2 regions of the Roseateles sp. GW821-FHT09G03 genome follow, and region 1 is predicted to be linked to the other one. Evidence: predicted binding sites of a transcription regulator. Region 1 holds the regulator's gene; the other holds the start of a gene.
The links. Region 1 encodes LexA, which represses DNA repair genes until DNA is damaged. Its sites were predicted from a motif close to ACTGTATNNNNATACAGT; they were not measured.

Region 1 (15,330 bases):
CCGAATCAAGATCTGCGGCCTGACCCGCGAAGCCGATGTCGACGTCGCTGTCGACGCTGGCGCCGACGCGATCGGGCTGGTCTTCTACGAGAAGAGCCCGCGCGCCGTCAGTGTCGAACGCGCCGCGGCATTGGCGCGGCGCCTGCCGCCGTTCGTGACGCCCGTGGGCCTGTTCGTCAATGCGTCGCCCGAGGCGATCCAGGCGGCGCTGGCGGCGATCCCGACGCTGACGCTTCAGTTCCATGGCGATGAGACGCCCGAGGACTGCGATCGCTGGGCGCGCCCCTATCTGCGCGCGGCACGGATGGCGCCGGGCTTCGATTTGCTAGACTTCGTCTCTCGGTTCTCCCGCGCCCAGGCCGTGCTGGTCGACGCCTTCGTCGACGGTTACGGTGGAGGCGGAAAGGTCTTCGATTGGTCACTGCTGCCTCCAAGCGTTCCCTCTCCGGTCGTTTTGTCTGGTGGGTTGAGTGCAGCCAACGTGATCGATGGCGTGCTGAAGGTGCGGCCCTGGGCCGTTGACGTCAGCTCCGGCGTGGAGGCCTCCAAGGGCCTCAAGGACGCCGGCAAGATCCGCCAGTTCTGCGATGCCGTGCGCGAGGCCGACCGCCTGAAGTCGGCTTGAACTCCTGCCTTTGATCCCCGCAGGTTCGCAGACGGGCATCCTCACCGAGGACCCCTCATGTCCAAGACTTTGAATCCATCCGCGACCCCGTTCGTCACGGGCCCGCTCGCGGGTTACGAGCAGCCCGATGCGCAAGGCCGTTTCGGCCCCGTGTCCACCGCCAACTCCCACGGCTACTACGGCGGCCGCTTCGTCGCCGAGACGCTGATCCACGCGCTCGACGAACTCAACGAGGCGTACGCCCGCTACAGCCAGGACCCGGAATTCATCCGCGAGTTCCAGTACGAGCTGGCGCACTTCGTCGGCCGGCCGAGCCCGATCTATCACGCCAGGCGGCTGAGCAGCGAGCTCGGCGGCGCGCAGATCTTCCTCAAGCGCGAGGACCTGAACCACACCGGCGCGCACAAGGTCAACAACACCATCGGCCAGGCGCTGCTCGCGAGACGCATGGGCAAGAAGCGCGTCATCGCCGAGACCGGCGCCGGCCAGCACGGCGTCGCCACCGCGACGATCTGCGCCCGCTACGGCATGGAGTGCGTCGTGTACATGGGCTCCGAGGACGTGAAGCGCCAGTCGCCCAACGTCTACCGGATGAACCTGCTGGGCGCGCGTGTCGTGCCGGTGGAGTCCGGCTCGAAGACGCTGAAGGATGCGCTCAACGAAGCGATGCGCGACTGGGTCACCCACATCGAGTCGACCTTCTACATCATCGGCACCGTGGCCGGCCCGCATCCGTATCCGATGATGGTCCGCGACTTCCAGCGCGTCATCGGCGACGAGTGCCTCGTGCAGATGCCCGAGATGACCGGCAGACAGCCCGATGCCGTCATCGCCTGCGTGGGCGGCGGCAGCAACGCGATCGGGATCTTCTACCCGTACATCCCGCATGCGGATGTGCGCCTGATCGGCGTCGAGGCGGCGGGGCAGGGCGTCGACACGCCCAAGCACGCGGCCACGTTGACCGCCGGCTCGCCCGGCGTGCTGCACGGCAACCGCACCTACCTGCTGCAGGACGACGCGGGGCAGATCATCGAGACGCATTCGATCTCCGCCGGCCTGGACTACCCGGGCGTCGGCCCCGAGCATGCCTACCTGAAGGACATCGGCCGCGCCGAATATGTCGGTGCCACCGATACCGAGGCGCTCGCCGCCTTCCACCGGCTGTGCCGCACCGAGGGCATCATCCCCGCGCTCGAATCGAGCCATGCGCTGGCGCATGCGCTCAAGCTCGCGCCGACGATGCGGCCGGACCAGCACCTGCTGGTCAACCTCTCCGGTCGCGGCGACAAGGACATCGGCACCGTGGCCGACCTGTCGGGCGCCGAGTACTTCGACCGGCCCTCGATGGCCGGCCACGCCGTGAAGGGAGGCGCGCAATGAGCCGCATCCAAGCCACCTTCGCCCGCCTGGGCGCCGAGGGCCGCAAGGCGCTGATCCCCTACGTTACCGCGGGCGATCCTTACGCGGACGTGACCGTCGAGCTGATGCTGGCGATGGCGAAGGCCGGCGCCGACGTGATCGAGCTCGGCGTGCCGTTCTCCGATCCGATGGCCGACGGCCCGGTGATCCAGAAGGCCAGCGAACGCGCGCTGGCCAAGGGCATCACGCTGACGCATGTGCTGGCGATCGTCCGCGACTTCCGTCGGCAGGATGACGCGACGCCGGTCGTGCTGATGGGTTACGCCAACCCGGTCGAGCGTTTCGGCCTGGAGCGCTTCGTCACCGAGGCCAAGGCCGCCGGGGTCGACGGCGTGCTGATCGTCGATTACCCGCCGGAGGAATCCGAGGCCTTCGCCGCCGCGCTGAAGGCGCAGGGGCTGGATCCGATCTTCCTGCTCGCCCCGACGTCGACCGACGAGCGCGTCGCCCGCATCGGGCAGCTCGCCAGCGGCTACGTCTACTACGTCTCCCTCAAGGGCGTGACCGGCGCCGGCCACCTGGACACCGGCGCCGTCGCCGAGGCGATGCCGCGTCTGCGCAAGCACGTGAGCATCCCGCTGGGCGTCGGATTCGGCATCCGCGACGGCGCCACGGCGGCCGCCGTGGCGCGCCATGCGGACGCGGTGGTGATCGGTTCGGCCCTCGTCCAGCTGATCGAGTCCCAGACAAGGGATAATGTCGCGATCCAGGCGGCGGCCTTCATCCGAGACATCCGCGCCGCGCTGGACGCCTGAACAGGGTCGACGGTGTCGATACCCCGCTCGGCCGTCCGGCCTTAGCTATAGGAGCCCGCCATGAGTTGGCTTGAGAAACTGCTTCCCCCGAAGATCCAGCAGACCGACCCCGACCAGCGCCGCACGGTGCCGGAAGGCCTGTGGATCAAGTGCCCGTCCTGCGAAACGGTGCTGTACAAGACCGACCTCGAGCAGAACGTCAACGTCTGCCCGAAGTGCGGTCACCATCACCGCATCGGCGCCCGGGCCCGCCTGGACGCGTTCCTGGACGGCGAAGGCCGCTACGAGGTCGGCCAGGAAGTGCTGCCCGTGGACGCGCTGAAGTTCAAGGACAGCAAGAAGTATCCGGACCGGCTCAAGGAAGCGCTGGAATCGACCGGCGAGACCGACGCGCTGGTCGTCATGGGCGGCGCGGTGATGAGCATCCCGGTCGTGGCGGCCTGCTTCGAGTTCGACTTCATGGGCGGCTCGATGGGCTCCGTGGTCGGCGAGCGCTTCGCGCGCGGCGTCGAGACCGCGCTGGAGCAGAAGACCCCTTTCATCTGCTTCACCGCTACCGGCGGCGCGCGGATGCAGGAGGGCCTGCTTTCGCTGATGCAGATGGCCAAGTCCAACGCCGCGCTCACGCGCCTGGCCAAGGCGAAGCTGCCCTATGTCAGCGTGCTGACCGATCCGACGATGGGCGGCGTCTCGGCGAGCTTCGCGTTCGTGGGTGACATCGTGATCGCAGAACCCAAGGCGCTGATCGGCTTCGCCGGCCCGCGCGTCATCGAGAACACCGTGCGCGAGAAGCTGCCCCCGGGTTTCCAGCGCGCCGAGTTCCTGATGGAGAAGGGCGCGATCGACATGATCGTCGACCGCCGCAAGCTGCGCGAGGTCATCGCCCGCAACCTGGCCATCCTGCAGCGGCAGAGCTCCGACGCGGTCGCCTGACGTTCGCGGCTGCGAACCACCCCCGGGGTGGTGACGGTACTCAGCACGGCCAGACCACTCCCGGTCTGGCCGTCTTCATTTGAGCCTTGGAATTTCCGATGTCCTCCACTTCGTCCCCCTCAGCCGTCTCGAACGATCTTTCCATTCCCGTGCTGACCCCCGGCGGCAACGCGCAGCAGGTGCTCGACGCCTGGCTGGCCCGTTGCGAGCGGCTGCATCCGAAGGAGATCGACATGACGCTGGCGCGCGTCGCCGAGATGCGCCAACGCCTGAACCTGAACTTCGGCCCGGATACGCCGGTCGTGATGGTCGCCGGCACGAACGGCAAGGGCTCCACCTGCGCCATGCTGGAAAGCGTCGCGCTGCAGGCGGGGTACCGTGTCGGTCTCTACATCAAGCCGCACCTGGTGCACTTCCAGGAGCGCTGCCGCGTCGGCGGCCAGCCGGTCGACGCCGCAGCGCTGCTGCCGCATTTCGAAGCGGTGGAAAAGGCCCGCGGTGAACTGGCGCTGACCTATTTCGAGTTCACGACGCTGGCGATCCTGCACAAGCTCGCGTCGGAACCGCTGGACCTGGTGATCCTGGAAGTCGGCCTGGGCGGGCGCCTGGATGCGGTGAACGTCATCGACGCCGACTGCAGTGTCATCACCAGCATCGACCTGGATCACACCGAGTACCTCGGCCCGGACCGCGAGTCCGTCGGCCGCGAAAAGGCGCACATCATGCGGCCGGGCAAGCCGGCGATCGTGTCCGATCCGATGCCGCCGGCCTCGATCGCGGCGTATGCCGAGTCGATCGGCGCGGAAGTGCGCCAACTCGGACGCGATTTCAGCTATTCCGGCGACCGCCAGCAGTGGCAGTGGGCCGGACGCGCGCGGCGCTACAGCGGCATGTCCTACCCGGCGCTGCGCGGCGTGAACCAGCTGCTGAACGCCTCGGGCGTGCTCGCGGTGTTCGAGGCGCTGTATGAGCGGCTTCCGATCTCCGCGCAGGCGGTGCGCGCAGGGCTGGCCCTCGTCGAACTGCCGGGACGCTTTCAGGTCATCCCGGGTTCGCCGATGCTGGTGCTGGACGTCGCGCACAACCCGCATGCGGTGGCAGCGCTGGCGCAGAACCTCGACCAGATGGGCTTCTATCCGCGCACCCGGGCCGTGTTCGGCGCGATGGCAGACAAGGACCTCGCCAACATCCTGGCGCGCATCTCGCCGCTGATCGACCACTGGCATTTCTGCGACCTGCCGATCGCGCGTGCGGCGAGCGCCCAGGCGCTGCAGGCGCGTTTCGACGAGGCTCGCGCGGCCGGCACGCTGCAAACGCCGAAGGACGTCGGCGCGTCGCTGCATCCGGACCCCGCATCGGCCCTGGCCGCGGCGGCGGCCGAGGCGGACCCCGCTGATAGAATTTTGGTCTTCGGTTCGTTCTTCACCGTGGGCGGCGTGCTCAAGAACGGCATCCCGAGACTGGGCGGCGGCGTCCAGCCGGAATCCGAGTCTTGAAGCGGGTGGCATTGAGCGCTTCGCAACGCTGCATTCGAATCTCTCGCAGTTGAAGTCGGCGGCCCCGTCCGTAACTACGGAGGGGCCGCTTTCCGCTCCGGGGCCGTGGGTCCCGGAGGCACTCCCGCGGCGACGGCGCGGCATCAACCAGGTCCTCCGAGTACATGGGTCTTCTGTCCTTCCTGAAGCGCGGCGAAACGAACGACTCCGGCGACCGAGGCGGTGAACGGGCCGAGCGGGGCCGTTCCGGAGACGGTGGGCGCGGTCGCGCCCGTGGCGGCGCCGAGGCGGTCGACGATGTCCAGCAACTGCGTCTGCGGGCGCGCCGGCGCCTGATCGGCGCCGCCGTATTGGTGGGCGTCGCGGTGATCGTGTTCCCGCTGCTTTTCGAGACCCAGCCGCGTCCGATCCCCGTCGACCTGCCGATCGACATCCCGCGCAAGGACGGCGCCACGCCGTTGACGATCCCCGCGCCGACCGCCCAGACCTCGCGCGGCCAGGCCACCGGCAGTGACGCCGGCCGCGGCATCATCACGGAGTCCGCCGAGCAGGCCGCCGCCGACCGCCCGGTCCCGCCGCCGGAAGCGCCGCGGGATCCGGTCGCCGACCAAGTGGCCCAGGCCATGCCGCCCACGCGCATGGAGACCAAGCCCGACGAGCGCGCGACGATCGCCGAACCGGCGCGCCCGGCGCGTGTCGAGACCAAGCCTGAACACAAGCCCGAGGCCCGGGCCGAGACCAGACCGGAGAACAAGCCGGAGCGCAAACCCGAGCCCAAGGTCGAAGCCAAGCCGGAGCGCAAGCCCGACCCGAAGCCAGACACCCGGTCGGCCGATGCCGCCCGTGCCCAGGCGTTGCTGGACGGCCGTTCGGCCGACAAGAAGCCCGACGCCGCGGCGGTCTCCGGCGCGCGCTTCATCGTGCAGGTCGGCGCCTACGCCGACGGCAAGGCCGCCCAGGACGTGCGGTCCAAGGTCGAGCGCATGGGCCTCAAGACCTACACGCAAGCGGTCGACACGGCGGACGGCAAGCGCATCCGCGTCCGGGTGGGACCGTTCAACTCGCGCGACGAGGCGGACAAGGTCGCGGCCAAGGTCCGCGGCGGTGGCCTTTCGTCGGCCGTGCTGACGCTCTGACGGGCCGGCACGGAGCACGCCACGATGCACGACCATGACCTTTTCCCAGCGCACGTCCGATCATCGCGATGAACTGGGTCGACCTCGCGCTGCTGGGCCTGCTCCTCGTCTCGGTGCTGCTGGGCGCGTGGCGCGGCCTGGTCTTCGAGCTGATGACCATCGCCGGCTGGCTGGTCGCGTATGCGGCCTCGCCCTTCGTGGCGCCGTTCATCGAGGGCCTGCTGCCGGCCGAGAAGATCGGCCCGTCGCTGATCCATGCCGTCGGACTGGTGCTGGCGTTCATCCTGGTGCTGCTGATCTGGGGTCTTGGCGCGAAGCTGATCCGGGCGCTGATCCACGCGACGCCGCTGGGCGTGCTGGACCGGCTCGGCGGCGCGGCCTTCGGCGTGCTGCGCGCGGTGTTGCTGGCACTGCTGGCGACCGTCATCGTGGACATGACGCCGGCCGTGCGGTCGCAGCCGTGGACCGAATCGCAGATCGCGCCCTGGCTGCAGGCAACCCTCACGCAGGTGAAGCCGCTGTTGCCCGCGGCCCTGCAAGACTACATTCCGGCCTGAGCGTCACGAGCGCCCTGGCCGTCGCTTTCCTCGTCGTTTTCTTCCCGTTCCAGAAGCATTAAGGACCTCCCCATGTGCGGCATCGTCGGTGTGATTTCCAAGGCGCCGGTCAACCAGCTGATCTATGACGCGCTGCTGCTGTTGCAGCATCGCGGCCAGGACGCGGCCGGCATCGTCACGATGCAGGGTCAGAAGTGCTTCATGCACAAGGCACGCGGCATGGTGCGCGACGTCTTCCGCACCCGCAACATGCGCGGACTGCCCGGCAACGTCGGCCTCGGCCAGGTCCGCTATCCGACGGCGGGCAACGCCTACTCCGAGGAAGAGGCGCAACCGTTCTACGTCAACGCGCCCTATGGCATCGTGCTGGTCCACAACGGCAACCTGACCAACGCGCATGCGTTGAAGGATGAGCTGTTCGACGTCGACCGCCGCCACATCAACACCGAGAGCGACACCGAAGTCCTGATCAATGTGCTCGCGCACGAGCTGGAGATGGCCGGCCGCGACCTGCCGCTGACGCCGGCGCAGATCTTCAAGGCCGTGGGCACGGTGCACAAGCGCATCAAGGGCTCCTACGCCGTGATCGCGCTCATCGCCGGACACGGGCTGCTCGCGTTCCGCGATCCCTACGGCATCCGGCCGTTGTGCTTCGGCCAGGCCGCCGACGGCGAGGTCATGGTCGCCAGCGAAAGCGTGGCGCTGGAAGGCACCGGCCACGTGCTGACGCGCGACCTCGCGCCCGGCGAGGCCCTGTTCATCGACACCGCGGGCACGGTCCACACGCAGCAGTGCGCCGAGAACCCGACGCTGAATCCCTGCATGTTCGAGTTCGTCTACCTGGCGCGCCCGGACTCGGTGATGGACGGCATCTCGGTCTACCAGGCCCGCCTGAACATGGGCGAGACGCTGGCCCAGCGCCTGATCTCGACGATCCCGCCCAGCGAGATCGACGTCGTCATCCCGATCCCGGAATCGAGCCGCCCGTCGGCAATGCAGCTCGCGCATCGCATCGGCAAGCCGTACCGCGAAGGCTTCGTCAAGAACCGCTATGTCGGCCGGACCTTCATCATGCCGGGCCAGTCCACGCGCAAGAAGTCGGTGCGCCAGAAGCTCAACGCGATCGGCCTCGAATTCAAGGGCCGCAACGTGCTGCTGGTCGACGACTCCATCGTGCGCGGCACGACCTCCAAGGAAATCGTCCAGATGGCCCGCGAGGCCGGCGCGAACAAGGTCTACCTGGCCTCGGCCGCGCCGCCGGTGCGCTTCCCCAACGTCTACGGCATCGACATGCCGACCAAGGAAGAACTGATCGCCCACGGCCGTTCGATCGAGGAGATCCGGCAGTTCATCGGCGCCGACGCGCTGATCTACCAGGACGTCGATGCGATGAAGCGCGTGGTCGGCCAGCTCCGTCCGGGTCTGAACGGCTTCGAGGCTTCGTGCTTCGACGGCACCTACATCACCGGCGACGTCTCGGTCGAGGACTTCGCGACCATGCAGGCGCAGCGCAAGTCGCAGCCCGAGGAAGAGGACCTGCCGGCGCGCAGCCGCTTGGCGCTGCAAAGCGGCGGAGACCAGTGATGAGCAATGAGAAGAAGGGCGGCATCCCGCGCGTGGACCTGCCGGCCGACGTGCGGCTGGACACGCTCGCCGTCCGCGAGGGCCTGCCGCCGTCGCCCTGGGGCGAGAACTCGGAAGCGCTGTACCTGACCAGCTCCTTCGTGCATCCGGACGCGGCCACCGCCGCGCGCCGTTTCGCCAACGAGGAGGAGGCCTTCGTCTACAGCCGCTTCTCGAATCCGACGGTCATGATGATGGAGCGCCGGCTCGCGGCACTCGAAGGCACTGAGGCCTGCATCGCGACCTCGTCCGGCATGTCCGCGATCATGCTGCTGGTCATGGGCCTGCTGAAGTCCGGCGACCATGTGGTGTGCTCGCGCTCGGTGTTCGGCTCGACCATCAAGCTGCTGCAGGGCGAGTTCGGCAAGTTCGGCGTCCAGACGACCTTCGTGTCGCAGACCGACCTGGCCGAGTGGAAGAACGCGCTGCAGCCCAACACCAGGCTGCTGTTCGCCGAGACGCCGACCAATCCTCTGACGGAAGTCTGCGACGTGGCCGCGCTGGCGGAGATCGCGCACGCGCACGGCGCGCTGCTGGCCGTCGACAACTGTTTCGCCTCGCCCGCGCTGCAGCAGCCGACGAAGATGGGCGCGGACTTCATCATCCATTCCGGCACGAAGTACCTCGATGGCCAGGGGCGCGTGATCGCGGGCGCGATCTGCGCCTCGGCGAAGTACGTCGATGAGGTGTTCACGCCGGTGATGCGCTCGGTCGGCATGTCGCTGTCGCCGTTCAACGCCTGGGTCGTGCTCAAGGGCATGGAGACCTTGTCGGTGCGCATGAAGGCGCAGACCGCCAGTGCCGCGGTGCTGGCCGAATGGCTGGAGGCGCATCCCGCCATCGAGCGCGTCTACTACCCGGGCCTGAAGTCGCATCCGCAGCATGAGCTCGCGATGCGCCAGCAAGGCGGGCAGGGCGGGGCGGTGGTGTCGTTCATCGTCAAGAGCAGTGCGGACGACAACGGCCGTGCCGTCGCCTTCCACGTGATCGACCGGACGAAGATCTGCTCGATCACCGCCAACCTCGGCGACACCAAGACCACCATCACGCATCCGGCCAGCACCTCGCACGGCCGGCTCACCGAGCCGCAGCGCCAGGCGGCCGGCATCACGCAGGGTCTGATCCGCGTCGCGGTCGGCCTGGAAGACATCGAAGACATCAAGGCCGACCTGGCCCGCGGTTTGAATTCCCTATGACGACTCCCTCCACCCCGGTCCGCACCCGCATCGCCCCGTCGCCGACGGGCTTCCTGCACCTCGGCACGGCGCGCACGGCGCTGTTCTCTTGGGCGTACGCGCGCCATCATGGCGGCGAATTCGTGCTGCGCATCGAGGACACCGACGTCGCGCGGTCGACGCAGGATTCGGTCGACCAGATCCTGGCCTCGATGAAGTGGCTGGGCCTCGAGTACGACGAAGGTCCGATCTACCAGATGCAGCGCCTGGAACGCTATCACGCGGTCATCGAGCAGATGATCGCGGCCGGCACCGCCTACCGCTGCTACTGCTCGCCCGAGGAGCTCACCGCGATGAAGGCAGGTCAGGAGGCCCGCGGCGAGAAGCGTCGTTATGACGGCACCTGGCGTCCGGAGCCGGGCAAGACCTTGCCGGCGATCCCCGCCGACATCGAACCGGTGGTGCGCTTCAAGAATCCGATCGATGGCGACGTGACCTGGGATGACCTGGTCAAGGGGCCGATCACGATCAACAACCGCGAGATCGACGACCTCATCCTGCTGCGTCCCGACGGCGTGCCGACCTACAACTTCGCGGTCGTGATCGACGACTGGGACATGAAGATCACGCACGTCTTCCGTGGCGACGAGCACATCAACAACACGCCCTGGCAGATCAACCTCTTCAACGCACTGGGCGCGGCGCTGCCGGCGTTCGGCCACATTCCCGTGATCCTGGGCGACGACGGCCTGAAGCTGTCCAAGCGCCGTGGCGCGGTCAGCGTCACCGCGTACGAGGAGAACGGCTATCTGCCCGAGGCGATGCTGAACTATCTATCGCGACTGGGCTGGAGCCACGGCGACGACGAGCTCTACAGCGTGGCGCAACTGGTGTCGTGGTTCGACGGCAGCCACATCTCGAAGAGCCCCGCGCAATGGGATCCGGCCAAGCTGGAATGGGTCAACTCGCACTACATCAAGCAGGCCGACGATGCGCGGCTGGCCTCGCTGGTCGCGGCGCAGCTGACCAAGCGGGGCTTGGCCGCGCCGGAGCGCCTGGAAGCGATGTGCGGCCTGTTCAAGGACCGCTGCAGCACGACGGTGGCGCTGACTGACTGGCTGGCGATGTATGTGTCGCCAGTGACCCCGAGCGAGACTGATCGCGCCCAACACCTGACCGACGCGATCAAGCCGGCCGTGCTGGCCTTCGCGGACAAACTCGAAGCGCTGGCGGTGTGGGACAAGGCCGCCATCAGTGGGGCCATCAAGGAAACCATAGCCACACACGGTCTGAAGATGCCGCAACTGGCGATTCCCGTGCGAGTGCTGGCCTGTGGCCGTTCGCAGACGCCGTCGGTGGATGCGGTGCTGGAACTTTTCGACAAAGAAATTTTGTTGAACCGCTTGCGTTCCGTTTAAAACTCGATCTATACTCTCGTTCTCGCTTGAACAGCGCGACGTTCGAAACGAACTTCGAAGCGGCAACGATGAATCAAAACGGGGAGCGCAAGCTCCCCGATGAAATTCAAAAGCTGAAAAGAAGCCGGATCGAATCCCCGAAGGGGGTATAGCTCAGCTGGGAGAGCGCTTGCATGGCATGCAAGAGGTCAGCGGTTCGATCCCGCTTACCTCCACCAAACTTCAGTTTGCGTGGCGCGCGGTTCAAGAGAAGAAGGTTCAGTCCCCTTCGTCTAGAGGCCTAGGACACCACCCTTTCACGGTGGCTACAGGGGTTCGAATCCCCTAGGGGACGCCAAGTTTCGAACTTGGTTATTGACCAGAGATTGAACGAGAAAATCGAAAAATTCTTCGGAAATCGATTTGATCGTTGTCAAAATCAGGTACAGTAACGAAATCGACGCAGCGATGACATCAAGCAATTGATCGAATCAAAGCAGGAAAAGTTTGATGCGATAGATCGAAAGATCTTGAGTATCTGGAGTGGTAGTTCAGTTGGTTAGAATACCGGCCTGTCACGCCGGGGGTCGCGGGTTCGAGCCCCGTCCACTCCGCCAACACAGTTGAGACTCGGGCGGCGTACCGATTCGATGCGAAAGCATTCGGGGGTATAGCTCAGCTGGGAGAGCGCTTGCATGGCATGCAAGAGGTCAGCGGTTCGATCCCGCTTACCTCCACCAGAGCACCTTCGGGTGTGAGGTTGCAGAGTACGCGCAGTTCGAGTCAAGACAAGCAAGTCCAGTCCCCTTCGTCTAGAGGCCTAGGACACCACCCTTTCACGGTGGCTACAGGGGTTCGAATCCCCTAGGGGACGCCAAGTTCGACAAGGCTTGGCTGCATCGCGGTTCCGAAAGGTATCGATGGTTTGCAGCGAAACTTGTTCGCAAATGATATCGACGCACTCAATAGCGTCGTATCTGGAGTGGTAGTTCAGTTGGTTAGAATACCGGCCTGTCACGCCGGGGGTCGCGGGTTCGAGCCCCGTCCACTCCGCCAACATTAAAACCCTGTCGATGCAAATCGGCAGGGTTTTTTCTTTGGTGCGTTTGATTTGTCCCGTGATCAGAGATCTGGATACTCGCGCTTTCGCTGCGCCGTATAACTCCACCAATCTCGGGGAGCGTTGCCGTTCATGAAATCGACGGCGGCCATATAAGTATCCAGCACGCAGGGATCGTGTCGTTGGCCTGTGAGCTTGCAAATTCGCTGATACAGGGCGAAGGCGTCGGCGCCCACGAGATCCGCAGGTTGGCGAATTCCCATCAGTTCAAAATCCCGAACCATCGCGGGCCCGATGTTGGGAATCTGCCGCAAAGTCGCACACTCGGCGGCCGAGGCCGCCTTGGTGTGCGTCTTTCGCGCGCTCACGACGCCGCTGCCGGGATTCAGTGGAAGCCGCCGGAGCGGATCAGACCGACCGCCAGCCCTTCGATCGAAAACTCCTCATCGGAAGTGACTTCGATCGGCTCGAAGTCCGGGTTCTCGGGCAGCAGGCGGATCCCATCGGCATGACGCTGGAAGCGCTTGACGGTGACCTCTTCACCGATGCGCGCCACGACCACCTGACCATTGCGCGCTTCGCTGATCTTCTGAACGGCAAGCAGGTCGCCGTCCATGATGCCGATGTCCTTCATGCTCATGCCTTTGACGCGCAGCAGGTAGTCGGGCGCCTTCGAGAACATCGAGGGGTCGACGCTATAGTGCTGCTCGACATGTTCCTCGGCGAGGATAGGCGCGCCGGCGGCCACGCGGCCCACGAGCGGCAGCGTCAACTGCGCGAGGCTGGCCAGCGGCAACGCGAACTGGCTGTGCTCCCGGGCGCGATTGACCTGGCGCAGGGCCGTCGACGGCAGCCGGATCCCGCGGGCGGTACCGCCCACCAGTTCGATGACGCCCTTGCGCGCCAAGGCCTGCAGGTGTTCCTCGGCGGCATTGGCGGACTTGAATCCCAACTGCTGCGCGATCTCCGCGCGGGTGGGCGGCGAGCCGGTGCTCTCGATGCTGTCGCGGACCAGATCGAAGATCTGCTGTTGTCGGGCAGTGAGTTTGGGCGGTGTGTCCACGAGCAAGCCTTTATTCCATTGAGGGGCGGATGTCGAAGACGAGGCGACCTTGAGGGTTCAAAAGCCGCCTGAGAATTCATCCAGCATCTGGATTTTTATACAGGAGACGACAAATTGCAAAGTGCGGCCCAGACCCTCGTGATCATCGGGACCGGCGGGACCATCGCCGGCGCCTCCGGCAGCGCGACGGACAACGTCGGCTACAAGGCCGGCTCGCTGTCGGTCGAGTCGTTGGTGGGCGCGGTGCCCGCGTTGGCCTCGAAGGCGCTCGAGGCTGAGCAACTGGCGCAGCTCGACAGCAAGGACATGGATCACGCGACCTGGGCGCGTCTCGCGCGTCGGGTGCGGGAGCATCTGGATCGCCCCGAGGTCCGCGGCGTCGTGATCACGCACGGGACGGACACGCTCGAGGAGACGGCCTACCTGCTGCAACGCGTGCTCGCGCCGGAGAAGCCGGTCGTCCTGACGGCCGCGATGCGCCCGGCGACGGCCATTCAAGCGGACGGACCGCAGAACCTGCTCGATGCGGTGGCCGTGGCGGAGACCGCTGGCGTCCGCGGCGTCGTTGCGGTGGTCGCGGGTCAGGTCCGGTCGGGGTTGGAACTGCGCAAGACGCACACCTACCGCCTCGATGCCTTCGAGGCCGGGCCTGACGCCGGCCCGCTGGCTGTGGTGGAGGAGGGCATCGTGCGCCGCTTCCGCGATTGGCCGGAAGGCGAGGCTTTGGGCGCGAGCGTGCTGCCCGAAGACGCGTCGCGGTGGCCGTGGGTCGAGGTGCTCGCCAGTCATGCGGGCGCCGATGCGCGTTCGCTCGACGCGTGGCGCGCAGCCGGACTCCAAGGCCTGGTGTTGGCCTGTACAGGGAACGGCACGCTGAACCGGGCGCTGGAGGCGCCGGTGCAGGCGCTGAAGGATGCGGGCGTCCCGGTCTGGCGCACGACGCGTTGCGCGCAGGGACGCATCGTCGGCGCAAACGACGAGCCCGCGGCAGCACTGTCCCCGTGGGCTGCGCGCATCGAATTGCTGCTCGCACTGCTGCGGTCCCGCTGAGCTCGTCGCGCGCCGCGGCGCTCATCAACGACAAAGCGCCGGCATTGCCGGCGCTTTTTTTCATCGTGAATCCGGAGCGGGCCGGACCCGGACGATCAGACGATCGTCAGCGTGACGTCGATGTTGCCGCGCGTGGCGTTCGAGTACGGGCAGACTTCGTGCGCGTCGGCGACCAGCTTTTCCAGCGCGGCGCGGTCCATGCCCGGCACCGAGATCTTCATCGACACGGCGATGCCGAAGGCGCCCGGCTTGTTGGCGTGGGGGCCGATGCCGACTTCGCTGGTGATCGAGACTTCAGCCGGCAGGGCGACCTTGTTGCGGCCGGAGACGGCCTTCATCGCGCCGATGAAGCAGGCCGAGTAGCCCGCGGCGAACAGCTGCTCGGGGTTGGTGCCGGCGCCGTCGTCGCCGCCCAGCGCCTTGGGCGTGGACAGCTGGACCTTCAGGCGGTCGTCCGACGATTGCGCGGTGCCTTGACGGCCGCCGGTGGCGGTGGCGGTGGCGGTGTAGAGGGCTTTTTCGATGGCCATGTGAGGCTCCTTGGTGGTGATGGGTTGGGGGTGAAAACGGATGCTCGGGGTCAGGTCTTGCCATCCCCGTTGGAGGCGGCGTTATCGCGTGCCAGGTGGGTCAGTACGTTGCCACGCAATTCATGCAGGCGTCTTGTCAGCGACTCCAGTTCGGTGGGACCGCAGGCGCTGGCGCATGCCAGGTGTTCTGGGATGGCGACCGCCTGCTCACGCAAGGCGCGGCCGGCGGACGTCAGGTGGATTTCCACGCGGCGCTCATCGGCCGTTGCACGGCGGCGCTCGATGAGGCCGCTCGATTCAAGCCGTTTCAGCAGCGGGGTGAGCGTGCCGGAGTCCAGGTTCAGGCGTTGCCCCAGATCGGAGACGCTCGGCCCATCCGTCTCCCACAGCACCAGCATCACCAGGTACTGCGGATAGGTCAGGCCCAGCGGAGCCAGCAGCGGCTTGTAGAGCTTCGTCATCGCCAGCGATGTCGAATAGAGCGCGAAGCACAGTTGAACATCGAGCTTCA
Region 2 (15,330 bases), 250 kb from region 1:
GCGTTCCTGTGGACGCAGCGGCGCGACGCGCTCGACGCGCCGCATTACTCGCCGCAGCAGTTCGCCGATCTGGACGAGCAGCTGGCCGCGCAGATCGACGGGCTGGTCGAGGCCGGCGACGAGGCCTGGCCGCCGTGCCAGGCCGCGCTGGTCAACGACTGCGCGGAGGATTTCTTCGTCGCCGGGGTGCTGGCGCTCAACGGGCGTCCGGACGATTGGCTGCCGCTGGTGCGGCGCGCCCGGGAAGCGCCCGAGGCGGCGCCAGGTCTTGCCTCGGCGCTGGGCTGGGTCGGCGCCAACGAGGCGCTGAAGGCCGAGGCGCTGATGCCGGCCGACGATTCGCTGAGCCGGCGGCTGACGCTGGAGGCCTATGGCGCGCACCGGCTGGACGCGGGCGAGCGCTGGTCGGTGTCGATGCGCTCGACCAACGCGGGCGAACGCGCGCGGGCGCTGCGGCTGGCGGGCGAACTCGGGCGCGTCGAGGGGCTGGAGCCGGTGCTCGAGCTGATCGGCGACGAGAAGAGCGAGCCGCGCTACTGGGCCTTGTGGTCCGGCGTGCTGCTGGGCGATCGGGGCAAGGCGCTGGCCGCGCTGACCGGCGCCGCGCTGCGGCCGGGCACGCGTCAGATGGACGCGTTCCGGCTGGCGGTGCTGTCGCTGCCGGTGCAGGAGGGCCACCGTCTGCTGGTGGAGGCGGAAACGATGGCCGGCGCGGCGCGGCTGCGCATCATCGGCGCGGGGCTCTCGGGCCAGTTGCGTTACGTGCCGTGGCTGATCGACCAGATGACCCGGCCCGCGTCGGCGCGCATCGCGCTGGAGGCCTTCTGCCTGATCGCCGGCGCCGACGTGAACACCGACGGCCTGGAGGCGCCGCCGCCGGAGGACTTCGAGGAAGGCCCCAACGAGGATCCGGAGGACGACGACGTCGAGGTGCCGGTGGATGTTGCGCTGCCGTGGCCGCACGTCGAGCAGGTGCGGGCCTGGTGGCTGGCGCACCAGTCGCGGCTGCCGGCCTTGTCGCCGGACGGCCGGCTCTTCCTCGGCCAGCCGCTGAGCGAGGTGCACTGCCTGCGCGTGCTGCACGGCGGACGGCAGCGGGCGAGGGCGCTCGCGGCGCTGCACCTGTGCCTGCTGCGGCCGGGCACGCCGCTGTTCCCGGTGGATGCGCCGGCGTGGCGGCAGCAGCGGCTGCTGCAACGGCTGGGCGGGGGGGACTGAGACATGCCGGTCACCATCAAGGTCAACGGCACCGTCAACTCGCTGGTGCACAAGTTCAGCAACGGCATCAGCGTCGCCACCATCCCCGACGTCTGCAAGACACCGAGCCCCGGCGGCCCGGTGCCGATCCCCTATCCCAACATCGCCCAGTCGGTGACGCTGTCCGACGGGACGACCACCGTCAAGGGCGACAAGACGATGGCCGCCATCAAGGGCTCGAAGTTCGCGATGTCCAATGGCGACAACGCGGGCACGCTCGGCGGTGTCAAATCCAGTACCTTCATGAAGGAGGCGACCTGGATCCTGTATTCGTTCGACGTCAACCTGAATGGGAAGGGCGCCGCGCGGTTGACGGACAAGATGTTCCACAACCACGAGAACGCGGCCAATCTGGCCGGCGTCGTGCAGCAGGCGTTGATGGACGCGGGTCTGACGGAGGCCGAAGCCAACGCGATCTGCCAGGCGCTGTGCGAGACGCAGGCCGAGTACGACAAGGGCAAGCTGCGCGGATCCGGCCGTGCGTCCAAGGACTTCGAGGACCGCCTGAACAAGCTGAAGCAGGAGGGCAAGCTCGGGGACGGAGTCTCGCCGGAACAGCCCTACTTCATGCCCACCGATCTGAAGAAACCGCCCGTGCCCATCGAGCCGATGATGGAAGGCAACGTGCTGGACAAGCTGGTCAACTCGCTGCTCTCACTCAACGGCTCGCACCCGCCGATCGAGCTGAATGCCGCCGGTGAGCCTTCCCGCAAGTTCATCCGTCAGGTGTGCTCGCTGTTCAAGGAGCACCCCTGGCAGAAGACAGTGCGTTTTCCAGACCTGGTCATCGACCGCGCCGGCAAGCGGCAGATCTTCGACGCCAAGTTCAGTTACGAGAAGATCCTCGGTCCCGGCAAGCGCGACAAGTTCACCGACGACCAGATCTCCGCGTATCGTCGGATCTCGAAGCCGCCCGGCCAGGATCCCACGCCCATGACGCCCGAGGACTGCGGATGCCAGGGCTATACCAAGTAGACGACAGAGAGACCATAGAAACGGCGACGCCGCGAGCGGCGCCGGCGACAGGACAATCGACCCGATGAACCCACAGGAAGAGACGATCGTTTTCAAAGATGGCGATGAAGTGCTGGCGTTGCGCACGCTGGGCGCCACCTTGTTCTTCGACACCGGTCCCGCGGCGGAGGGCGTGCTGCCGGCCTTGCTCGCTAGCCTGGAGCGGGTGCTGCCGCAGGCACGCTGGGTGCGTGCAGGCAGCGCGCGCCGCAATCAGGCCGTGTCGGCGACGACGGCGCAGAAGCTGCGGACGCTGGCGGAGGATGCCGCGCGACAGCGCGCGGACCTGTCCATCGTGATCGACTCAGGGGAAGTCGGGGACGGCGTCGGCCCGTGGGCGCTCAAGTACTCGTGTTCCCCGAGCTACGACGGCCAGATCGTCGGCTACCTGCAGTTCCATATGCCGGTCACCGAACCGGCCCAGCGCCTTCGGGACTGGGTCGCGGATGCCGTCGGTCGATCGGGTTTCCTGCACGGCTATGGGGGGCTGGCGCTCAACTTCGACCACAACGACATCAACCGCGCGCGCGGCAAGGCGCTCCACGCCCATGTGATGCGGCACGCCGGCGTGTCGCTGAGCGACCTGATCGCCGAGAAGGAGAACCTGCAGACCGAGCTCAAGGGCGCGCAATGGCTGACCTACGTCGGCGACGCGCTGCTGGCACGGGACCCGGACGCGGCCCGGACGCTTTCGGGCCACCCGGGCGCCGCGCGCATCGGTGCCGGGCTGCTGGTCCAGGCCGCTGCCGAGCCCCTGGAGGGAGACATGAACCGCGAGGCGGACCTGAGCCCCTATCGACGCGTGAACGGGCTGCTCACGCCGTGGCTGGTGGACAACCTCTTTCCGTTGCCGGGTTTCCCGGACGAAGAGGCGACACGCGAATGGCTGCACCGCCTGCGGCCCTGATCTGCCACAGGCGCGTCGTGACTTTCGTTCATTGCCCCCGATCCCCGTGACAGGGACGATGCGCATTGGGCGGCGATCCTCGCCGCGGCGAGGCGTTCGATGTCACGAAAAGAAGGCAATCCCCGCTCGGCCAAGCCGGGCAACGCGCCGGCGGCGGCCGACGATTCCACGTTCGATCCGGACGCGACACGCATCGTGCCGGCCGGCGCGCCGCTCGACCGCATGCCCCCGGACACCGCCGCCAATCGCGCCGTGCCCGCCCGGGCCCCGGAACCCGCCCCCGAGCCGCCCCACGACGACGGCCCCGAGACCGTCCAGCACGAGCGCGAGATCAGCTTCATCGATCCGACGTTCCCCGACACCTTCTCGATGCGCGCCGGCCGCAAACCGGCCGACATCCCCGTCGATACCGACCACACCGTCATCGCGCCCGCCCCGCTGCTGACCCCGCGCGCACCCGCCGAGAAACCCGTTCCGCCGACGCCTGCCGCTGAATCCATCGTTCCCGCCGAAACCGCTTCCGTGACATCTGCTCCCACGCCTCCGGCGCCCGCCCAGCCCGTGACCCCTCCCGCGCCGGTCGAGCCGCCCGCCGCAGCCGCCAAGACGTTCGCGGACATCGAGCCCACGGGCAATGAAACGGTGATCGTTTCCGCGGCGGCACTGCCACCCACCGCCAAGGCCACGCCGCCGGCTACGCCCTCGGCGTCCTCGACGCCTACGACGCCGGCCGCCTCCCTCCCGCCGACCGCGGCGACTGGCAACGAGACCGTGATTGCTCCGGCCGCGAAGCCGGTCGTTTCGAAGCCACCCGCTGTCGAGTCTGCCGCCAAGCCTCCCGTTGCGCCTCCGGTTCCCGAGGTGACGCCGCCTGCCGCGCCGGTCGCACCGCCAGTGGCGCCGCCCGTGGCATCGGTGCCTCCCGCGTTCATCGCGCCCGTGGCCGATGCCGAGGAATCCGAATTCGGCGCCTCCGAATTCGCCGAGACCGTGCTCGATCCCGATGCGGCGGCCGCGGTGGCGGCGCTGCGCGCGATGCCGCCGGAGCCCGACCGTCGCCCCTCCACCGGCACGCTGCCGGGCGGCACGCTCGCCGCGAAGGTCGCGAGCAACGAGGCCCCCGTGCGCCAGGTCGGCCGCTTCCAGGTGCTGGACCGCATCGGCCGCGGCGGCATGGCCAGCGTGTTCAAGGCCCACGATCCGAGCATCGGCCGCGACGTGGCGATCAAGTTCCTGCACGCCTCGCTGTGCGAGGACGAGGAATACCACGCCCGCTTCCTGCGCGAGGCGCGCGCCTCCGGCAGCCTCTCGCACCCCAACATCGTCACCGTGCACGACGTGGGCGAGGTCGACGGCCGGCCCTACATGGCCATGGAGCTGCTCGACGGCGAGCCGCTGGCCGACCTGCTCGAACCCGGCACGCCGCTGCCCATCCGCGACACCGTCGTGATGGCCATCCAGCTGGCGCGCGCGCTCGACTACGCGCACAAGCGCGGCATCGTCCACCGCGACATCAAGCCCGGCAACATCGCCCGCGTGCGCGGCACGCTCGACATCAAGGTGATGGACTTCGGCATCGCCCACATGGAGTCGACCAAGGGGGAGCAGCGCACCCGCGTCGGCGACGTGCTCGGCACGCCGCAATATATGGCCCCCGAACAGATGAACGGCGAGAAGATCGACGGGCGCTCGGACCTGTTCTCGGTCGGCATCGTGCTGTACCAGATGCTCACCGGCGTGCGCCCGTTCACCGGCGACAGCGTGGTGAGCCTGGCGCTCAAGATCGCCAAGGACGACCCGACGCCGCTGAACAAGCTGCGACCGGAGATCCCCGCGTCGCTGCGGCGCGTCGTCGACCGCTGCATGGCCAAGGCGCCGGACAACCGCTTCCAGACCGGCGCGGAGCTGGCCGATGCGCTGGTCAAGGTGCTGGGCGAGATCGACGAGGAGGCGCGCAACAAGGGCCGCTCCAAGCTGATCCCGCTGCGCGTGAAGTGGGCCGCGATGATGGCCGGCATCGTCGCCATCGTGATGGCCGTGAGCGGCTCCATCATCAGCCAGCGCCAGAACGCGGCGCTGATGCAGCAGGTGGCCGACTACGGCACCGCGCTGTCGCGCTTCATCGCCGCGCAGAACGCCACCGCGGCGCTCGGCGAGGACTGGGTCTCCGTCGATGTCTCGCTGCAGGAGATCATGAAGACGGGCGACTTCGAGAGCGTCACCGTCATCGACCGCGCCGGTGTGGTCGCGGCGTCCAGCCTGCCCGACACCGTCGGCAAGCCGTATCAGGCGCCGCCGGGCGAGACGCTGGGCGAGCAGGGCGCCGTCAAGCGCACGCGGTATCACGCGGCGGGCGGCGCGGCGATCCTGGGCTTCGATTCGCCGATCACCTTCCAGGACAAGACCGTGGGGCGCGTCGCGCTGGGCCTGCCGGAACGCCCGCTGGAAAGCGTCGCGCGGCTGTCGCGCACGCTGATGGCGGTGCTCGCGGTGACGACGGTGCTGGCGGTCGCGATCGCGATGTTCTTCGTCGCCAACTGGTTCTCGCGGCCCATCAAGCTGGTCGTGGAAGCGCTGGACGAGATCGGCCGCGGCCGCGTCGACTTCCGCATCCGTGAACAGCGCAAGGATGAATTCGGCCTGCTCTATGCCGCCTTCGACCGCATGGCGCAGGCGCTGCAGGACAAGCAGGCGCTGGCGGCCTCCGCCGCCAAGGCCGAGGCGCCGACGACGATCGGGCGCAAGTCCGGCGCGCTGGCCGCAGCGAGACAGCAGGCCGCTGAGTCCGCTCAGTCCGCTCAGCCCGATCCCAAGGCGCCGGTTTCCGCCGCGCCTGCGGACGAGCAGACGCAGCCCGCGCCGCCGGTGCCACCGTCGACGCCGGGAGCCGCCTGATGTCCGTGTTGCAAGGATTCATGGCCAGCGGTACTTCGCCGGCCGCTGGCCCTCACCCCCGCCCTCTCCCGCAAGCGGGAGAGGGAGTCCCACCGCGTCGTCCGATGCTTGGCGGCGCTGTCATCGTTGCGGTGGCTGCGATGCTCGCGCTGACCGGTTGCGTCACGACACCGACCGCGATGCCGCCGCTCAACGAGCCTGCGCCCGTGAAGGCGCCGACGACCGCGACCAACGGCGAGATCGTCGCGCGCAGCGACCGCCTGCTGATCTACGTGCCGGTGGCCGGTGAATCGCTGCGCGGCATCGCCGGCCGGCTGCTCGGCAGCGAGGACCGCGACTGGCAGATCAGCGAGGCCAACGCCGGCGCCACCAAGGCCGAGCCGGGCCAGCCGCTGATCGTGCCGCTCAAGCCGATGAACCCCGTCGGTGTGCACGCCGGCGCCTTCCAGACCGTGCCCATCCTCTGCTACCACCGGCTCGGCACGGTGGGCGGCAAGATGGCCGTGTCGCAGGGCAACTTCGCGGCGCAGATGGAATGGCTCGCGAAGAACGACTACCGCGTCGTCAAGCTGTCGCAGCTCGCGGGCTACCTCGACGGCAAGGAGCCGCTGCCGCCCAAGGCCGTGGTGATCACCTTCGACGACGGCTACGAGTCGGTCTACAAGCTCGCCTTCCCGGTGCTGCGCAAGCTCGGCCTGCCGGCGACGATGTTCGTCTACACCGACTTCGTCGGCGCGGGCGGCGACGCGGTGAGCTGGCCGCAGTTGGCGGAGATGCAGGCCTCGGGGCTGATGGACATCCAGTCGCATTCGAAGTCGCACCGCAACCTGATCGAACGCACCACCGGCGAGAACGAGGAGCGCTACAAGCGCAACCTCGACACCGAGACCGCCGGCCCGCGCGACCTGATCGAGCAGAAGCTCGGCACGGCCGGCCAGGTCCGCCATTACGCCTATCCCTACGGCGACGCCAACGAGCTGGTGCTGGACGCGTTGACGCGCCAGAAGTACACGCTGGCGGTGACCGTCAACCCCGGCGGCAACGCCTTCTATGCGCAGCCGCTGATGCTGCGCCGCACGATGATCTTCGGCGACCACGACCTCGAGGCCTTCAAGGCCCGGCTGCAGACCAGCCGACGCATCGGGCAGACCCCATGAGGGCGGCCGTTGCACTGGCCCTGGTGATGGCCGCCGCGCTGGCGGCCTGTACCGGCGGTCCCGGCGCCTTGCGCAACCCGGAAGGGACCGCGGGCGCGCCGCCGTCGGCGTTCGAGCAGGCGCAGGTCCAGCGCGCGCAGGAGCTGACGAAGGACGGCCAGCTGGCCGACGCCGCGTGGACCTGGGAGGCGCTGACCGTCCTGCGCCCGGACAACGCCGGCTACCGCGACAGCCTGGCCGCGACGCGGCAGCAGATCGACAGCGGCGTGAGCGAGCGCCTGGACAAGGCCAAGGCCGCGCACAAGCGGGGCGACCTCGACGGCGCGACCACGCAGTACCTCGCGGCGTTGTCGCTGCAGCCGGACAACGAGGCGGCGGCCGACGCGCTGCGCGCGCTCGAGAAGGAACGCAACCAGAAGAGCTACCTCGGCAAGCCGGCGCGCGTGACGCTGCGCAAGGCCGCGCCGCCGCCGGTCGCGGCGAAACCGGCGCCGCCCGCGAAGGCGCAGGCGGCGACCTCGGGCGCGCCGGCGAAGGAGTCAGCCCAGTCCCAGGCCGCGGCCGCCGGTCCGGACCGCAACGAGCTGGAGCACATCGCGATGCTGGCCGCGCAGGGCGAGGTCGACGAGCCGATCCGTCTGCTGGAGAAACGCGCGCCGCTGGACCGCAACGATCCGTCGGCGAAGCGCCTGCTGGCCGACCTCTACGTGCGCAAGGCCGAGAAGCTCGCGGCGATCGACAAGTCCGGCGCGATCATGGTGCTGCAGAAGTGCCTGCGCGTGGACCCGAAGAACGCGCGCGCGACGGCGATGATGCGGCAGCTGATCGACGAATCAGCCGCAAAGACGGCGTCGCCTGCGCCCGCGCAGACACCCGCCGCGGCGGCGACGGCGAAGAACAAGGTGGACAAGAAGTGAGCACGTGAAAGTGCCCGGCGGATGGCTCAGATCCTTGGTACGGAGGACGTTCTGCCTAACTTGACCTCGTGCTCCAGAAACTCGGCTGGGCCTGGTGCGCGGTAGGACAAATCACTCATCGCTACGAAGTAGGTCCCTGGAAATCCGTCGAGCCATCCGGGAGATGTCTTTCCTTCCTCCATGGCGTCCGCGATCTGTGAGAGCTCGAGGCCATGTTCGCGGGTCATCTGTTCCACGGTCTTCTTGCCCGTTCTGACCTCGTCGCCTGGTGCGCCTCTCATCGCCACGCCCATCAGCGCCAACTGGTAGGGCACGGATCGAATGCCATGGTGTCGCGCCAGGGCTGCCACGTTTTCTCCTGCCAAGGCTTTTTCACCGGCAGCGCCGGTGCAGGCGAGGCGTTCCAGCTCCATGCGTCCGCTCTCGGTGTCAATGCCATGCTTCTGGGCGATGGCATCGATGTTCTGCCCACGGACGACGGCTTCCCCGGCGACACCGTCGACCGCGCACAGCACAAGGCCACCTCGATCGGCGGCGCGGAAGTTGACCCCTTCGAAGCATCGATTCACAGCCGCGTCCACAGGTTCGCCCTGGCGGACAGCGCGACGGGTTTGCTGCAAACGGGCCATGTAGAGCGCGGGATCCTGCACCCCTCGAAAACGATTCAGGTGCGGCGATGAGGATTTCAGCGGTTGCTGGTGGCCAGGAATTTGATAGCGCTTCAGGAGCGCCGCACTGTCTTCGCCTGCATCGAGTGCTGCCTGGATGGGACCGTGGCTGACGGCCAGCCGGACCAAGTCATCGGTGTTGCGAATTCCAAAGCAGATCGCGATGTCAAGGATCGGCTCACCAGCAATGACGGCACTGGCGGCCGAACCGTGGATCGCCAGGACACTCAACTGACTGACCAGGCGTTCAGGCAACCCGGCCGTGTCCCTCAGAACTGCTGCCGCGGCCAGCTTGCGTTCAGCCTCGGTCAATCGATCAAGGCGGGCACATAGCGCCTGGAGCGGCGCGGCCTGATCCTCGCGCGGAAGACGTCGGATGAGAAACAGCAGCGACCGGAAGTCGTCCAGCCCGGACGTCCATGAGAAGCGCTCGATGTCTTGTCGGAGCGTCTGCTGCCTCTTCAAATACTGCCGGTCGACGATGTTTCCCATGCGCGTGTTCATGCACGCCAGGGCCTGCAACGATCGCGTCGGCACGTGCTCGGCAATCTGCTCCAGCAGTTCGGGCGGCAGGTCGTCCAGTCCGCGATCCTGCTGGGCCTCCATCTCGTCGGAAGGCGGTTCGTCCTCGATGGGCTCTGAGGAACCGAGCTCAAATCGTTTTAAGTCCGATGGCGGCAGCATGGTGACGTTCGTTGAAGCCATGCGCTTTAGCGGTAGGTCGAGCGACAGCCATCCAGACGCAGGCGATGCTTTGTGCTCCTGGATGACCAGAAGTTCGAGCGCTCAGAACGTCACCTTCACCGACGCCGCGCTGCGCGTGGCCTCGCCGTGGAAGACGGCTTCGATGTTGTTGCCGTCCGGGTCGAGCACGAACGCCGCGTAGTAGCCCGGGTGGTAGGGACGCTCGCCGGGCGCGCCGTTGTCGGTGCCGCCGTTGGCCAGCGCGGTCTTGTGGAAGGCGTCGACGGCCGCGCGGTCCTTGGCCTGGAAGGCCAGGTGATGACGACCGGTCAGGTGCCCTTGCGCGGCCTGGCTGTCCGCGGTCGACACGAACAGCTCGTCGGCCCAGAAGTAGTCGTCGCCGGAGCCGCCGATCGGCACGCCCAGCGGGGGCAGGATCGCCTCGTAGAACTTCCGGCTGGCGGGCAGATCCCGCACGACGAGCTGAAGGTGGTCGATGAGGCGTCCGCGATGCAGTTCCTGCGTTTCCATGGGGATCTCCTTGAAATCATGGAAGGGGTGTCATCCCGAAAGGGACGGGGCAAGCGGCGTTCTTATCCGGACGCGGCGGCCGTGCCGTTCGTTTTTCCTGCGGCGCCGTTCGGCGCCCCCGGAGTCCGGGACAGCACAGCGCCGCCATGGGCGCCTCGATTGCTCGCGTCGGTTCTCTCGTGCTTCGCACGTCTTTCGCAGGCAGTTCCCTCATGAAACCGCTTTTCCTTGCCGCACTCTTGTGGGCCGTCGCGCCCCAGGCGCAGGCGCAATTCAATCCGCCCGCCGGGCCGGAACAGACCATCGACGTGCACGCCGGCCAGGCGACCGACAGCCGGTCCAACCATGGCACCCCGGGATGGCTGAACGCCTCGGCGACCGAGAACGGCATCGATGCGTCCGGCAATGCCTTCCGCTCGGCCGCGTCGGCCTCGACCCGGCTGGGCCCGGGCTATCTGTCGGGCAGCCTCGCCACGAGCGTCGCGGGCAGCGGCACCTCGTCGACCTCGATGAGCGCGTACCAGACCGACGCGCTCACCTTCACCCGCAAGGACGGCAGCTTCGACCCGGAACTGATCGTCCACTACAACATCGTGATCGCGGGCGGCACGTCGGCTTCGATGACGCCGGGCACGGGCGGCGGGACGCCGGCGGGATCGCTGGACTGGACCTTCGTCCACCAGCTCGACGGCTTCTACACGACCAGTTGGGACAGCACGACGACGCTGGCGCATGACGGCAGCGTCAGCACGGCCAGTCACTGGAACGTCGGCGACATCGGCAACGTGTACGCGGTCTACAGCTTCTCCGCGGCGATCTCCGCGGGGCACGCGACAGCCATGGACTTCTACCTGGAGATGAACAGCCTCCTGAACGCCGCGGGGCCGTCGGCGACGGCCGCCCTGGCCGCGAATGCGCCGACGATCTACTGGGGCGGCATCTCGCAGGTCAGCGACTGGAGGGGCAACCTCGTCGACTACGCGGTGTCCTCGGCGTCGGGCTTCAACTACGCGCTGTCGGCGGTGCCGTCGCCCGTGCCGGAGCCGTCGACCTGGGCGATGCTGATCGCCGGGGTCGCAGCGCTGGCGTTGCGCGGGCGTTCGATCTCGCGGATGCGGCGCGGCGGGGTCGGTCCGGCTTCCAGCATCGTCTGAACGCGGCCTTCGGCCTGCGCGACCAGCGGCTCGATCAAGGCCGCCTCCGGCAGGTTCGCCCAGTAGCGGCGCGGCATCTCGCGTTCCATCATCGCGACCTTCAGCCGCGCGGGATTGAAGATGCTGCGGTAGTAGGTCAGCCAGAGCTCGGCGCCTGCGTCCTGCGGCGGCGCGTCCTCGCGCCGCCCGCCGGGGCCGACCTGCAGCGACGCGTCGTCCCAGGACACCGAGCACCGTGGCGACAGGATCGCCCATCGCAGGTTGGCGAAGCGCCGGGCGAAGAACGGCGCGGCGGCCTCGAGTGTGTGGTGCGTCGGCTCGAACCAGGCGACGAGGCGCTCGCCATCGGCATCCTCGACGGGCACGAAGCGGACGAACGCATGCGTCTTGTGAATCTCGTGCCGGACCTCGCGTTCGAGGCGCTCCGCGCGACGGCGGTCCGCGTCCAGCGTGTCGCGCCAGTAGCCGGGCTCGGTCTTCAGGCGGAAGAACATCCGGTAGAGCAGCGTGAACCGCTGAGGCTCGGCGTGGAGGAGGGCGGTGCGACACAGCGACAGGAAGGTCGCGGGAACGGTGAACGCGGCCGGCGAGGTCCCTGCGGCTGGCGCGTCCTGCTCAAACGGTCGCTCCGCGAGGGCGGGTCCGTTCTCGTGAGCGTCCTCGCCCCATAGGCCGCCCGCCTCGTGGCCCGTGTTCCAGACGACATCGTCGGGCGCGATGCCGAGCGCCATCAGCCGCTTCGCCGCCTGGCGGAAACCATCGAGATCGATGGGACCGTCGAGCTGAACGCGGACCATCAGAACAGACCCATCTGCGTCGGCATGGCCATCGCGAGCGCAGTTGTCGGGCTCGTCGGGCTCGTCGGGCTTGTCGGGCTTGTCGGGCCTGTGGCACTCGACGTCGCTGCAGCACCTGTTGGCGCTACAGAACGCGCGGCCAGGAACGTCGGGGCCGACAGCATGGCACCGGGTCTGTGGCCATCGACGATGACGAACGGCAGCACCTTGCGCGCGGGCACCTTCATCTGCTTCAAGTCTTCAGCGCGCAGACGGCGGACGCGGCGCGCCACGAGCAGCTTGTCGACCGAGCCGACGCCGAGTCCCGGCACGCGCAGCAGCATCTCGCGCGGCGCCAGGTTGAGGTCGACCGGGAAGCGCTCCGGATGCGCGAGCGCCCAGGCGTGCTTGGGATCGACGTCGAGCCGCAGCAGGCCGGTGCCGTCGTCGACGATCTCCTCGTGATCAAAGCCGTAGAAGCGCATCAGCCAGTCGGCCTGGTAGAGCCGATGCTCGCGCACCAGCGGCGGCGCCTTCAACGGCAGCGCCCGCGCCGCATCGGGGATGGGGCTGAAGGCCGAGTAGTAGACGCGCCGCATCCGGAAGCGCCCATACAACGCGGCGCTGCTGCGCAGGATGCTGCGATCGTCGCTGGCATCGGCGCCGACGATCATCTGCGTGCTCTGGCCTGCGGGCGCGAAGCGCGGCGGACGGGCAGGACGCGCGGCGGCACCCGGCAGCACGCGGATCGGTGCCTCGGCCACGGCCTGGTGCGCCGCCTTCGCCTCGTCGATGTGCAGCCGCAGCCGGCCCATCGACCGATGGATGGCGGCGGTGTCCTTCTCAGGGGCCAGGTCCTTCAGGCTGTCGTCGGTCGGCAGCTCGACATTGATGCTGAGCCGGTCGGCATACCGGCCCGCGCGACGCAGCAGTTCCTCGCTGGCATCGGGGATCGTCTTCAGATGGATGTAGCCGCGAAAGTCGTGCTCCTCGCGCAGCACCTGGGCGACGCGCACGACCTGCTCCATCGTGAAGTCCGGGCTCTTGATGATGCCGCTGCTGAGGAAGAGGCCCTCGATGGTGTTGCGCCGGTAGAAGTCCAGCGTCAGGGCCACGACCTCCTCGACGCTGAACTTCGCGCGGGCCACGTTGCTCGACGACCGGTTCACGCAGTACAGGCAGTCGTACTGGCAATGGTTGGTCAGCAGGATCTTCAGCAGCGAGATGCAGCGCCCGTCGGGCGCATAGCTGTGGCAGATGCCCATGCCCTCGGTCGAGCCGATGCCGGTCCCGCCGCGGGAGTCGCGCTGGTCCGTGCCGCTGGAGGCGCAGGACGCGTCGTACTTGGCGGCGTCCGCCAGGATGGCGAGCTTGCGGGAGAGGTCCATGGCATGGGGGATACGGCTAATACTGTATGAATATACAGCCATTGGCGCCACCTCTCCGCCCTTCTGTGGTCCTGGCATTCCTCCGCCGGCGGGGACCCGGCTCAAGCGCGCGCCAGCGACGCCATGTCGATCACGAACCGGTAGCGGACGTCGCCCCGTTCCATGCGATGGAAGGCCTCGTTGATGGCGTCGATGGCGATCAGCTCGCAGTCGGGAAGGATGTTCTTCCGGGCGCAGAAGTCGAGCATCTCCTGCGTCTGCGCGATGCCGCCGGCCGGCGAGCCGGTGATGCGGCGGCGGCCGATGATCAGGGGCAGCGAACTGAAGCCCTCCATGGCGCCGAGATTGCCGACGATCACCAGCACGCCCTCGACGTCGAGCAGACCCAGGTACGGGGACAGGTCATGCCGCACGGGAATCGTGTCGATGAGCAGGTCGAAGCTGGACGCCGCCGTGGCCATGGCCTCGGCGGAGGTGGACACGAGGACGCGATCCGCGCCCAGCGCGTGCGCCTCGGCAGCCTTGGCTTCGGAGCGGGTGAGCACGGTCACCGTCGCGCCGAGTCCCACCGCCAGCCTGACGGCCAGATGGCCGAGGCCGCCAACGCCGATCACGCCGACACGGCTTCCAGGTCCGACATTCCACTGGCGCAGCGGCGAATAGACCGTGATGCCCGCGCAGAGCAGCGGACCGGCGCGCGAGGCATCCAGTCCGGCAGGCAGCCTGAGCACGAACTCCTCGCGCACGACCAGGTGCTTCGAATAGCCGCCGAAGGTCGTCGTGCCGTCCACCCGGTCCTGTCCGTTGTAGGTGACCGTGGGGAACTCGCGGCAGAGCTGCTCCTCGCCGCGATGGCACTGGTCGCAGTGCTGGCAGCTGTCGACGATGGTGCCGACGGCCACCCTGTCGCCGACCGCGTGACGCGTCACGCCGGGGCCCACGGCGACGACGCGCCCGATGACCTCATGGCCAGGGACGCAGGGGTAGCGCGTCGGCCCCCATTCCTTCCAGTCGTCGCGGGTCTGGTGCAGGTCGGAGTGGCAGACCCCGCAGTAGAGGACCTCGAGGGCGACGTCGTTGGCGCGAAGCGCGCGGCGTTCGAAAGGGAAGGGCGCCAGCGGGCTGTGCGCGTTCTGCGCGGCGTATCCGATCGTGTGCATGGGTGGTCCGTTCATGGAGCAATGGAATGCCCGCATCGTCCGGTCGCGCGCCCCGATGCCGTTAGCTCGATCCTTCCTCGCTCTTGCCCGTTTCTCTCGCTCGGCCGGCGAGCGCTTGCCCCGCGACGGACCGGGCGGCACGATGCCGGCCATGTCGCTCCCGAATCTTTCCCCGCTTGCGCAGCGGCCACTCCCTGACGACGCGCAGGCGGACGCGCGTTCGCGTCTGGCGCAGCGCATCCTGCGCAGCCTGCCCCATGCGGGCGATGTCGACGATGGTGTTCCCGGCTTGTCCTTCCACCGCCGCGATGCCTTCTGTCCGCCGGTGTCGGTGCTTTATGAACCCAGCCTGTCGCTGGTGGTCCAGGGGCGCAAGCAGGTCGTGCTGGGCGCGCAGACCTTCGAGTACGGCGCGGGCCGCTTCATGCTGACCTCGGTCGACCTGCCGACCATCGCGCAGGTGCTGGACGGCAGCGAGCTCCAGCCCTTCCTGTCGATCATGCTGCGGCTGGACCTGGCGGTCGTGCGGGACGTCGCGGCGGAGATCGACCTCCATGGGATTCCCGTCGAGCCCGCCGGCCCTGGCATGACGATCGGGACCGTGACGGCGCCGCTGCTCGACGCGATCGCCCGTCTGAGCGAACTCGCGGATCGGCCGAGAGACATCCCCGTCCTCGGCGGCCTGGTGCTCAAGGAGATCCTCTATCACCTGCTGCTGGGTCCGTCGGGTGTCCATCTCCGGCAGATCGCGGTGCGGGACTCGCAGTCCAGCCGCATCGCGGACGTCATCGCCTGGCTGCGCGAGCACCACGCGCAATCCGT

Region 2: AC07OZ_RS03160 (putative DNA modification/repair radical SAM protein) is a predicted target of LexA. The motif match lies at 13,370-13,387, and genes of this name have one in related genera.

What each region holds. Positions count from the first base shown of each region.
Region 1 is NZ_JBWKOK010000001.1:446,035-461,364, forward strand. Features, by position in the region: gene AC07OZ_RS01990 (phosphoribosylanthranilate isomerase) at 1-625, shown strand, start outside; gene trpB (tryptophan synthase subunit beta) at 683-2,005, shown strand; gene trpA (tryptophan synthase subunit alpha) at 2,002-2,799, shown strand; gene accD (acetyl-CoA carboxylase, carboxyltransferase subunit beta) at 2,860-3,732, shown strand; gene folC (bifunctional tetrahydrofolate synthase/dihydrofolate synthase) at 3,831-5,228, shown strand; gene AC07OZ_RS02015 (SPOR domain-containing protein) at 5,393-6,364, shown strand; gene AC07OZ_RS02020 (CvpA family protein) at 6,433-6,921, shown strand; gene purF (amidophosphoribosyltransferase) at 6,994-8,505, shown strand; gene AC07OZ_RS02030 (O-succinylhomoserine sulfhydrylase) at 8,505-9,740, shown strand; gene gltX (glutamate--tRNA ligase) at 9,737-11,137, shown strand; tRNA gene AC07OZ_RS02040 (tRNA-Ala) at 11,280-11,355, shown strand; tRNA gene AC07OZ_RS02045 (tRNA-Glu) at 11,399-11,474, shown strand; tRNA gene AC07OZ_RS02050 (tRNA-Asp) at 11,657-11,733, shown strand; tRNA gene AC07OZ_RS02055 (tRNA-Ala) at 11,781-11,856, shown strand; tRNA gene AC07OZ_RS02060 (tRNA-Glu) at 11,918-11,993, shown strand; tRNA gene AC07OZ_RS02065 (tRNA-Asp) at 12,096-12,172, shown strand; gene AC07OZ_RS02070 (helix-hairpin-helix domain-containing protein) at 12,239-12,544, opposite strand; gene lexA (transcriptional repressor LexA) at 12,562-13,239, opposite strand; gene AC07OZ_RS02080 (asparaginase) at 13,354-14,289, shown strand; gene AC07OZ_RS02085 (organic hydroperoxide resistance protein) at 14,385-14,819, opposite strand; gene AC07OZ_RS02090 (MarR family winged helix-turn-helix transcriptional regulator) at 14,870-15,330, opposite strand, start outside.
Region 2 is NZ_JBWKOK010000001.1:692,581-707,910, forward strand. Features, by position in the region: gene AC07OZ_RS03110 (TIGR02270 family protein) at 1-1,218, shown strand, start outside; gene AC07OZ_RS03115 (DUF4150 domain-containing protein) at 1,222-2,232, shown strand; gene AC07OZ_RS03120 (type VI immunity family protein) at 2,297-3,178, shown strand; gene AC07OZ_RS03125 (protein kinase domain-containing protein) at 3,278-6,073, shown strand; gene AC07OZ_RS03130 (polysaccharide deacetylase family protein) at 6,178-7,230, shown strand; gene AC07OZ_RS03135 (hypothetical protein) at 7,227-8,147, shown strand; gene AC07OZ_RS03140 (F-box protein) at 8,174-9,520, opposite strand; gene AC07OZ_RS03145 (VOC family protein) at 9,602-10,030, opposite strand; partial or broken gene AC07OZ_RS03150 (hypothetical protein) at 10,888-11,100, shown strand; gene AC07OZ_RS03155 (TIGR03915 family putative DNA repair protein) at 11,037-11,981, opposite strand; gene AC07OZ_RS03160 (putative DNA modification/repair radical SAM protein) at 11,981-13,348, opposite strand; gene AC07OZ_RS03165 (NAD(P)-dependent alcohol dehydrogenase) at 13,450-14,508, opposite strand; gene AC07OZ_RS03170 (AraC family transcriptional regulator) at 14,660-15,330, shown strand, end outside.